Regions from separate parts of the Bradyrhizobium sp. USDA 376 genome, predicted to be linked through region 2. Evidence: predicted binding sites of a transcription regulator. Region 2 holds the regulator's gene; the other holds the start of a gene.
The links. The regulator LexA, encoded in region 2, represses DNA repair genes until DNA is damaged. The targets are predictions, from matches to a motif close to TGTTCNNNNTGTGTTCNG.
Positions count from the first base shown of each region.

Region 1: a site for LexA is predicted at 2,828-2,845, ahead of ACVJ19_RS30905 (single-stranded DNA-binding protein). Genes of this name have one in related genera too.

Region 1 is NZ_JBSSGN010000001.1:6,640,936-6,645,410, forward strand. It holds gene gyrA (DNA gyrase subunit A) at 1-913, opposite strand, end outside; gene ACVJ19_RS30895 (DUF2306 domain-containing protein) at 1,083-1,481, opposite strand; gene ACVJ19_RS30900 (low molecular weight protein tyrosine phosphatase family protein) at 1,817-2,146, shown strand; gene ACVJ19_RS30905 (single-stranded DNA-binding protein) at 2,165-2,659, opposite strand; gene ACVJ19_RS30910 (outer membrane protein) at 3,124-3,885, shown strand; gene ACVJ19_RS30915 (outer membrane protein) at 4,120-4,475, shown strand, end outside.
Region 2 is NZ_JBSSGN010000001.1:6,779,522-6,783,996, forward strand. It holds gene ACVJ19_RS31545 (molybdopterin molybdotransferase MoeA) at 1-1,205, shown strand, start outside; gene lexA (transcriptional repressor LexA) at 1,381-2,082, shown strand; gene ACVJ19_RS31555 (hypothetical protein) at 2,252-2,455, shown strand; gene ACVJ19_RS31560 (hypothetical protein) at 2,646-3,077, shown strand; gene ACVJ19_RS31565 (GAF domain-containing protein) at 3,301-4,242, shown strand; gene ACVJ19_RS31570 (ComEC/Rec2 family competence protein) at 4,252-4,475, opposite strand, start outside.

The DNA of each region.
Region 1 (4,475 bases), 140 kb from region 2:
ATTCATCGCGCAGGTCGCCGATGCCCTCGATCTTCTTTTCCTTCACCAGCTCGGCGATGCGCTCGACCATCGTCGCCTTGTTCACCTGGTAGGGAATCTCGGTGATGATGAGCGCCTCGCGCTCCTTGCGGATGGTCTCGATCGTGACCTTGCCGCGCATCACGATCGAGCCGCGGCCGAGGTGATAGGCGGCGCGGATGCCCTGCCGTCCGAGAATGACGCCGCCGGTCGGGAAATCGGGTCCCGGCACGATGTTGATGAGCTCGTCGATGGTGAGCGCGGGGTTGTCGATCAGCGCAACGCAGGCGTCGATGACCTCGCCGAGATTGTGCGGCGGGATGTTGGTGGCCATGCCGACCGCGATGCCGCCGGCACCGTTGACGAGAAGGTTCGGGAACTTGGCCGGCAAGACCGACGGTTCGGTCTCGTTGTTGTCGTAGTTCGGCTGGAAGTCGACGGTGTCCTTGTCGATGTCGGCCAGCAGTGCCAGCGCCACCTTCGTCAGGCGCGCTTCGGTGTAACGATAGGCGGCCGGGGGATCGCCGTCGACCGAGCCGAAATTGCCCTGGCCGTCGATCAGCGGCACACGCATCGAGAAGTCCTGCGCCATGCGGACCATGGCGTCGTAAATCGACTGGTCGCCGTGCGGATGATACTTACCGATGACGTCGCCGACCACACGGGCGGACTTGACGTACTTCTTGTCGGGTGTGTGCCCCTGCTCGTTCATCGAGTACAGGATGCGGCGATGCACCGGCTTCAGACCGTCGCGCGCGTCAGGCAGCGCCCGCGCCACGATCACGCTCATGGCGTAGTCGAGATAGGACTTTTTCATCTCCTCGAAGATGGAGACGGGGCGAATGTCCGAGGGTTGCGCCGGCTGGTCGCCGGGCTTGTTGTCGTCGTCAGCCAAGGGGGAATCCGGTGAGGTTTTATCTGGGAATCATATAGCGCATCGGGGCCCCGATAACCACCCTGGCGAGGCCCTGGGAAAGCGCTTTTTCCGACTGTTTTTCCAGAGACTTACGCCATTCCCGACGCGATCCCGGACGGAGCCGGAACGGACCGCGCGGAGCCGGCTCTCACGCCCCGAAAATCACCCGGTGCATGATGCGCCCGGGCACCAGCGTGAACAGGCCCGCCACCACCAGCGCCCCGGCGAAGATGAGGATCATCATCCGCCGGTGGTCGACGACGCGATGGGTGTGCGCCCGCCACACTGCCAGCGGCAGAACCACCAGGGTGAAGATCGACAACAGATGGATCGGGCTGAACGGCCCGACCAGGCGGATCTGGTGGATCCAGAACGACGAGGCGGCCACGACCGCCATCAGGACCACCCAGATCCAGCCGATCGCCCGGTGAGGCAGCGTGCCCTTGGGCGCGGAGAACTGGACGAGGCCGAGCACGAACGCGGCCATGGCGGCAAAGGCATGCAGCGGGATCGCTGGCGCGGCCTCAAGCAGCGGCGCAAGGCTCATGCGGGGCTCCCTCAGGTAGCACGGCGACCGATGTGAATAGGATTAACATGAAGTTAATACCATTCACATCGCCTCCCGTCAAAGACTTGAGGCTGCACTTGAGGCAAGGCCGGAAAACCTGAGCTTCACCCGATAATTGGTAAGGAATCCTGTCGCTCTACGCGAACGGCGCCGATGCAGAAGCGTTCGCGCCGACCGGCTTCAGAGTGGAATGTTGCCGCTTCCATCGACTGTCGAACGGTAATTCTGTAGCAGGAGCTCTTTGAAGCCTGCCCGAAAGCCACCGACCAATCATTCCGACCGACACCGGATCGATCGTCTCCGAAAGCGGTAAAGTGACCAACGTCCTTTTCGTCTGCAGCGCCAATCGCCTCCGCAGCCCTACCGCTGAACAGGTGTTTTCAACCTGGCCAGGGGTCGAGACCGACGCGGCCGGCATTTCGAACGGCGCGGACGTCTTGCTGTCCGCCGAACAGGTCGAATGGGCCGACATCATCTTCGTCATGGAGAAGACCCACCGGAACAAGCTGAACCGGAAATTCCGCTCCAGCTTGAACAACAAGCGGGTCATCTGCCTCGACATTCCGGACGACTACGAATTCATGGATCCTGGCTTGGTCCGGATCCTTGAAAACCGCGTTGGCCGTTATTTACGGCGAGACTAGCCGCCTCTCCCGCAGCCCTCAGAACGGGATGTCGTCGTCCATGTCGCTGTTGCGGCCGCCGCCGGCGGCAACGGGGCGGCGCGGCGCGCTGCTGACCGGACCGGAGGAGCCGAAATCGCCGCCCGGCTCGTCGCCGAAGCTGCCACCTCCGCCGCCACCACCGCGGCCATCGAGCATCGTCAGCGTCGAGTTGAAGCCCTGGAGCACGACCTCGGTCGAGTACTTCTCGACGCCGCTCTGGTCGGTCCATTTGCGGGTCTGGAGCGCGCCCTCGATGTAAACCTTCGCACCCTTCTTCAGATACTGCTCTGCGACCTTGCAGAGCCCCTCATTGAAGATCACGACGCGATGCCACTCGGTCTTCTCCTTGCGCTCGCCGCTGTTCTTGTCGCGCCAGGTCTCCGAGGTCGCGATGCTCAGATTTGCGATCGGCCGCCCGTCCTGGGTGCGGCGAATTTCAGGATCCTTGCCGAGATTTCCAACCAGAATGACCTTGTTGACGCTTCCCGCCATCGCCGCTCTCCACTCCAATGCCACTGAATTCGTAAGGCCGCATTCGCAAGACCGCACGCGCGCCCCGCGGTCCTCTGCAACCTGATTGAGGCGACCCTATACGCTTGCGCGGACCGATCAGCCCATCAGCGCTCGGGTTATCCCCACATATAGCATCGCCTGCCGGCTTGTTCCAGATTTGTTCTTTCTGGACAGGCGCCGAATATCCGCCTCGGACGGTGCCTGAATGCCGCTCAATTGGTGCGCACTGGATGGAACCTGTTCAGGTTCCACTAATCATGGAAAAGTGCTTAACATTCATCAAGTTACATGCTCGCACTTGCCCTGCGACTGTTGCATTTCGGAGACGGACTCTGCCTGCCGCTTAGGCTACGGTTGCCTTGGAATTGAGTTCATATGGGCGTCGCGCCTGATCGGCCGCTTCGGGGACCCTCAAGAAGCGGACCTTACCCGGGGAGACTGCAATGAATAAGATTTTGATTGGTACAATCGGTGCTGTGGCGTTGGGCCTGTCGGCTCCCGCAAGCGCGGCGGATATGGCGGCGCGTCCCTACACCAAGGCTCCGCCCCCGATGGTCGCGACCATCTACGACTGGAGCGGTTTCTACATCGGCATCAACGGGGGCTGGGGCTCAAGCCGCAATTGCTGGGACTTCGTGACACCGGTCACCGGTACGCTGATCGATGACGGCTGCCATAACGCAACGGGCGGCACAGTCGGTGGTCAGGTCGGCTATCGCTGGCAGTCGGCCAATTGGGTGTTTGGTGTGGAAGGCCAAGGCAACTGGGCTGACTTCAGTGGAAGAAACATCAGCCCGACCGCGCCAGGTCAGCAGAACCGTACGCGGGTCGAAGCCTTCGGCTTGATTACCGGTCAGGTCGGTTATGCCTGGAATAACGTTTTGGTCTACGTAAAGGGCGGCGGCGCCGTAGTGGACGACAAATACGACCTCATCGTCGCGCCGGGCTTTGTGGGTGCTGGCACGACCTTCGGTTCGGCCAACGGAACACGCTGGGGCGGAACGGTCGGCGCGGGAGTCGAATTTGGCTTCGCCCCGAACTGGTCGGTGGGCTTCGAGTACGATCACATCTTCCTCGGCACCCGAAACGTCGACTTCACCTTCGGCGGAGCCTTCGTTCAGACCGAACGCGTCAGTCAGGACGTCGATCTCGCCCTCATCCGCGTGAACTACCGTTGGGGCGGCCCGGCGATCGCCAGGTACTGATCGCAAGCATAGTCTCTTCTGACGAAAGGCCGGCCTCGCGCCGGCCTTTTTGCTGTGTGCGAGCCAAGGGAGCAATCAGTCAGCGATTATGACGTTTTGTAACTGTTGTGGCTTTTCGGGTACACAACTTGCGGCTTCGTTGGTGTAAGCACGACGCCAGTTGGACCACGGCGTCCGATGCCCTTCCGTTCACGGAAGGCAACAACAGAAACTGGGACTGGGATTTAGTTGAAAATGAAGAAGGTTTTGTTGGCTTCGGCCTGTTTGTTCGCTCTGGCTGCCCCTGCGTCGGCAGCTGATCTCGCGGCCCGCCCGTACACCAAGGCTCCGGTCGCTGTGGCCTCGGTCTACAACTGGACCGGCTTCTACCTCGGTATCGTCGGTGGCGGCGCCTGGCAGGCCGACTCCGATCCGAAGATGAAGGGTGGCTTCGTCGGCGGCACCGCCGGCTACAACTGGCAGACCGGCAATGTCGTGTTCGGCCTCGAGGCCGACGCTTCCTGGGCCGACGTCAGCGCCTCGGCAACCGCGTTTGGCATCACCGCGACCTCCAAGACCGATGCACTCGGCACCGTGCGCGGCCGCATCGG
Region 2 (4,475 bases):
TGATGCCGGTATCCGATGCGCTTGCCGCCGTGCTCGCGGGTGCAGAGCCTCTGGCCGAAGAAACGGTCTCCCTCGACCAAGCCTACCACCGCGTGCTCGCCAGCGACATCGCGGCGCGGCGCACGCAGCCGCCGCAGGCGATGTCGGCGATGGACGGCTATGCCGTGCGTGCGGCCGATGCGGCGACGATCGATTCCCGGCTGATGGTCATCGGCGAGGTCGCGGCCGGGCGGCCGTTTGCCGGGTCGGTCGGCGCCGGCGAAGCGGTCCGGATCTTCACCGGCGGCGTCGTCCCCGCCGGCGCGGACGCGGTCGTGATCCAGGAGGATACGGTCGCGGACGGCAAGCGCATCACGATCAAGGAAGCAGCGATTCCAGGACGGCACATCCGGCGCGCCGGGGTCGACTTTGCCGAGGGCGACGTGCTGCTGCGCAGGGGAACCCGGCTCACCGACCGCGACCTGGCGCTCGCTGCCGGGATGAATCATCCGCACCTTCCCGTCCAGCGCCGTCCGAAGGTCGCCATCCTCGCCACCGGCGACGAACTGGTGATGCCGGGCGCGACACCCGGCCCCGCCCAGATCGTCTATTCCAACGGCTATGCCCTGCACGCACTCGCCCGCCAGGAGGGCGCCGATACCGTCGACCTCGGCGTGGCCGCCGATACGCTGGAAGCCACCACCGCCGGGATCCGCCGGGCCCGCGAGAGCGGCGCCGACATCCTGATCACGACCGGCGGCGCCTCGGTCGGCGACCACGATCTGGTCCAGCAGGCGCTCAAGGCCGAGGGGATCGCGATGTCGTTCTGGAAGATCGCGATGCGGCCGGGCAAGCCGATGATGCACGGGCGGCTCGGCACGATGCGCGTGATCGGCCTGCCCGGCAATCCCGTGTCATCCTACGTCTGTGCTTTCCTGTTCATGGTGCCGTTGATTCGCGCGCTGTCGGGCCGCACCGTGATTCACCATCGCCGCGAGCACGCCGTGCTTGGCCGCGACCTCGATGCCAACGACCAGCGCGAGGATTATCTCCGCGCGCGCCTGGAAATGCGCGACGACGGCACGCTGATCGCCCTTCCCGTCAATCATCAGGATTCCTCACTGCTTGCGAATCTCGCTGCGGCACAGGTACTTCTCGTGCGCGCGCCGTTCGCGCCGAAGGCCGACGCCGGCTCGCCTTGCGAGGTGCTGCGCCTGCCCGTCTGAGCTGCACGGCCACACGCGTTCCGCGAACTTTGCCTTGTTCACGGTAAATTAAGCAGTTGCGGAACATGTATCGAACATATAGTGTCCGTTCATGATTTGTTTCGAGCATGCAGCGACTTATCGCTGAACCCAGCGTCTCGGAATCGAACGACATCAACCGGGGGATTTGGTCGAGATGTTAACGCGCAAACAATACGAGCTTCTGCGATTCATCAGCGAGCGTCTGAAGGAAAGCGGCGTGCCGCCCTCCTTCGACGAGATGAAGGACGCGCTCGACCTGCGCTCCAAATCAGGCATCCATCGCCTGATCACCGCACTCGAGGAGCGCGGCTTCATCCGGCGCCTGCCCAACCGTGCCCGTGCGATCGAGGTCATCAAGCTGCCCGAGCTCCAGGCGGCTGCCGGCAACCGCCGCGGCTTCACGCCGAGCGTCATCGAAGGCAATCTCGGCAAGGTGCGCACGACGTCCAGCCCGTCCGCTGACGAAGGTGAGCGTCCCGTCGCCGTGCCCGTCATGGGCCGTATCGCGGCCGGCACGCCGATCGAGGCGCTGCAGACCCGCAGCCACACCATCAGCGTACCGCCTGACATGCTCGGCGCCGGCGAGCACTACGCGCTCGAGGTGCGCGGCGATTCGATGGTGGAAGCCGGCATCCTCGACGGCGACATGGCGCTGATCCAGCGCAACGAGAGCGCCGACACCGGCGACATCGTGGTGGCGCTGATCGACGACGAGGAAGCGACGCTGAAGCGCTTCCGCCGCCGCGGCGCGTCGATCGCGCTCGAGCCCGCCAACGCCGCCTATGAGGTCCGCATCCTGCCGCCCAACCGGGTGAAGATTCAGGGCAAGCTGATCGGCCTGTACCGGAAGTACTGAGCTGACATCGCGATTTGACACGCGTTGGAGCGGATGATTGTCCGCTCCGGCTGGATAGTCTTTCTGGTTCTGCACAGATTATCCGGCCACCTCTCCCGCGCTAGATCCTCGGCACGCCGCGCAAAGCACGCATCGCTTTGCGGGCCTTTGAGAAACCGAGGAGACAACCATGCGCAAAATCGTCTTGAGCATCGTCACGATGGCGCTGATCGCAGCGGCGGCGTCACCGGCCGTCGCCGCGCGCTCGCATCATGTCCGCAAGACGGAGCCGGCGACGACGAGCGAGCAATTCCGCAACGCACGCGGCGCCGTTGCACAGCCGTCGCAACCCGCCTGGCCGTATTCGGGCTGGTCGGCACCTGCTGGCCGCTGAAGAAGAAGCACGCCCAATGCACGGGGGTTTGTTCCTCGTGCATCTGAAAAAGATATTGTGATGGCGACGTGCGGACCCAAAGCCGCAGATTTGCCCACAACCAAGCAGACCGTTGTATGCTTCCACTCTGATAGAGGCCTGCGCCTCGAAAAGAGACGTGGGTTGCTATCTTCGAATGAGGAGCACCCCGATGTGTGACTACAGCCTGCACGCCGTCGCGACGCGTCCCGCCGAAGTCGGAGAGACGATCGTCACGACAACCTTCCGCGGCACCTCGACGCGTGGCTTCGCCTCCGAAGCCGACATGTCGGTCGCGGTTTGCCTGCTGCCGGGAACGGAGCTCGCTTTCGCCGACAACGTCCGTTACGACAATCGCTGGATCTGGACGCGCACCATCAACTCCCGTGTCGGCAAGTTCGGCAAGATCGATCCGCACATTCCGGATCGCCATCATGATGCGATCGAATTTCCCGACGGCAAATACGTGCTGGTGACTCAGCTCGTCGAAGGCCAGCGCGCAACCGTGCTGCAATTGCCGGTGACCCAGCCGTTGGGCGAGCGCGAGCACAAGCCGCAGATCATCGCCGACAGGCCGACGATCACGCGCCTGCCGATCGGCTGACGTAGCTGCCCCCGGCTCGCGGGTCGGGGCCAGGATTGAAATCGCCATCGCCGGCCGCGGCCGGCGATGGGGTGCGGCTTGCATCTTCGAAAATGCTTTCGCCGATCACCCCCCGCAGTTCTCCGTCGCACGAAGTTTGCGCTGCCCTGCCTGAATTTTGAACGTCCGTTCCGCAGGCAAATGGCCGATGCTGCCAGAAGGCTTGAGGCAGCGGACACGTTCGATGAAGACCTTCATTCGCGTCGTTGAACTCTGGGTGCCCGACCGGACGCGGATGCGGCTGGAATTCGGCGGCGGCCTCTATGGCGAAGGGGTGTCCGCGTTCAAGGCCGCAAGTGAAGAGCTGCGCTTCGGTCGGGATGAGGGGCTTCCCGGCAAGGCCTGGGCTTCCGGCCACCCCGTCATCCTCACCAAATTCGCCAACTCCTACTTCAGGCGGACCGACCAGGCGCTCGCGGCGGGCCTGACCTGCGGGGTGGCGGTGCCGGTGTTCTCAGGTGAATTCCTGCAAGCCGTGATGGTGCTGTTCTGCGGCGACGACGACGCGCATGTCGGCGCGATCGAGCTCTGGCACAACGACCCCGATACCTCCCATGAGATGGGCCTCGTCGACGGCTACTATGGCACCGCCGACATGTTCGAGTTCAACTCGCGCCACACCAGGTTTCCGCGCGGCTTCGGCCTGCCTGGACGCACCTGGAAAGCCGGCCTGCCGCTGATCATCAAGGACCTGCACAACGCCAAGAGCTTTCTGCGCTGGGAAGACGCCGCCGAGGTCGGGATCAATCTCGGCGTCGGCGTGCCCTACCGGACCGGCACCGACCAGAGCTGGGTGCTGACCTTCCTCTCCGCGCAGGCGACGCCGATCGCGCGGCGCTTCGAGATCTGGGTGCCGGATGAGACCCGTTCTGCGCTGGTCTTCCGCGCCGGGGATTGCAGCGCCCAGACCGATCTGGCCGCGCTCTATGCGGACAAGCCCATCACCAGGGGGGACGGCAGCATCGGCGGCGCCTGGGCCACCGGGATGCCCGCCCTCAACGATGATCTCGCGCATGACAAATCGATCGCGGCCACCGAGGCCCGCGCGTCCGGGCTGAGCCAGATGGTGGCCTTGCCGGTGATCGGGAGCGCCGGGCTCGACGCCGTGCTGGCCTGGTACCTGTAGTCAGTCGGCTCAATCCTCAGCCTGCATGTCCGCCTCGGACGGCGTCGCATCGCGGTTGCGGGGAGCCGCGGGCGGCGGCGCAAGGCTCGCGCCGTAATCACCCTCGCCTGCGATGGCCGGCGCCCACGGGCGGTCAGCGCCTCTTGCCTTCACCGCCTGGACCGCAAAGCCGTCGCCCCGCCGCGTCAGCGCGAGCGCTCCCTGCGCGGCGAGACGCGGCCGGTCCACCAGCA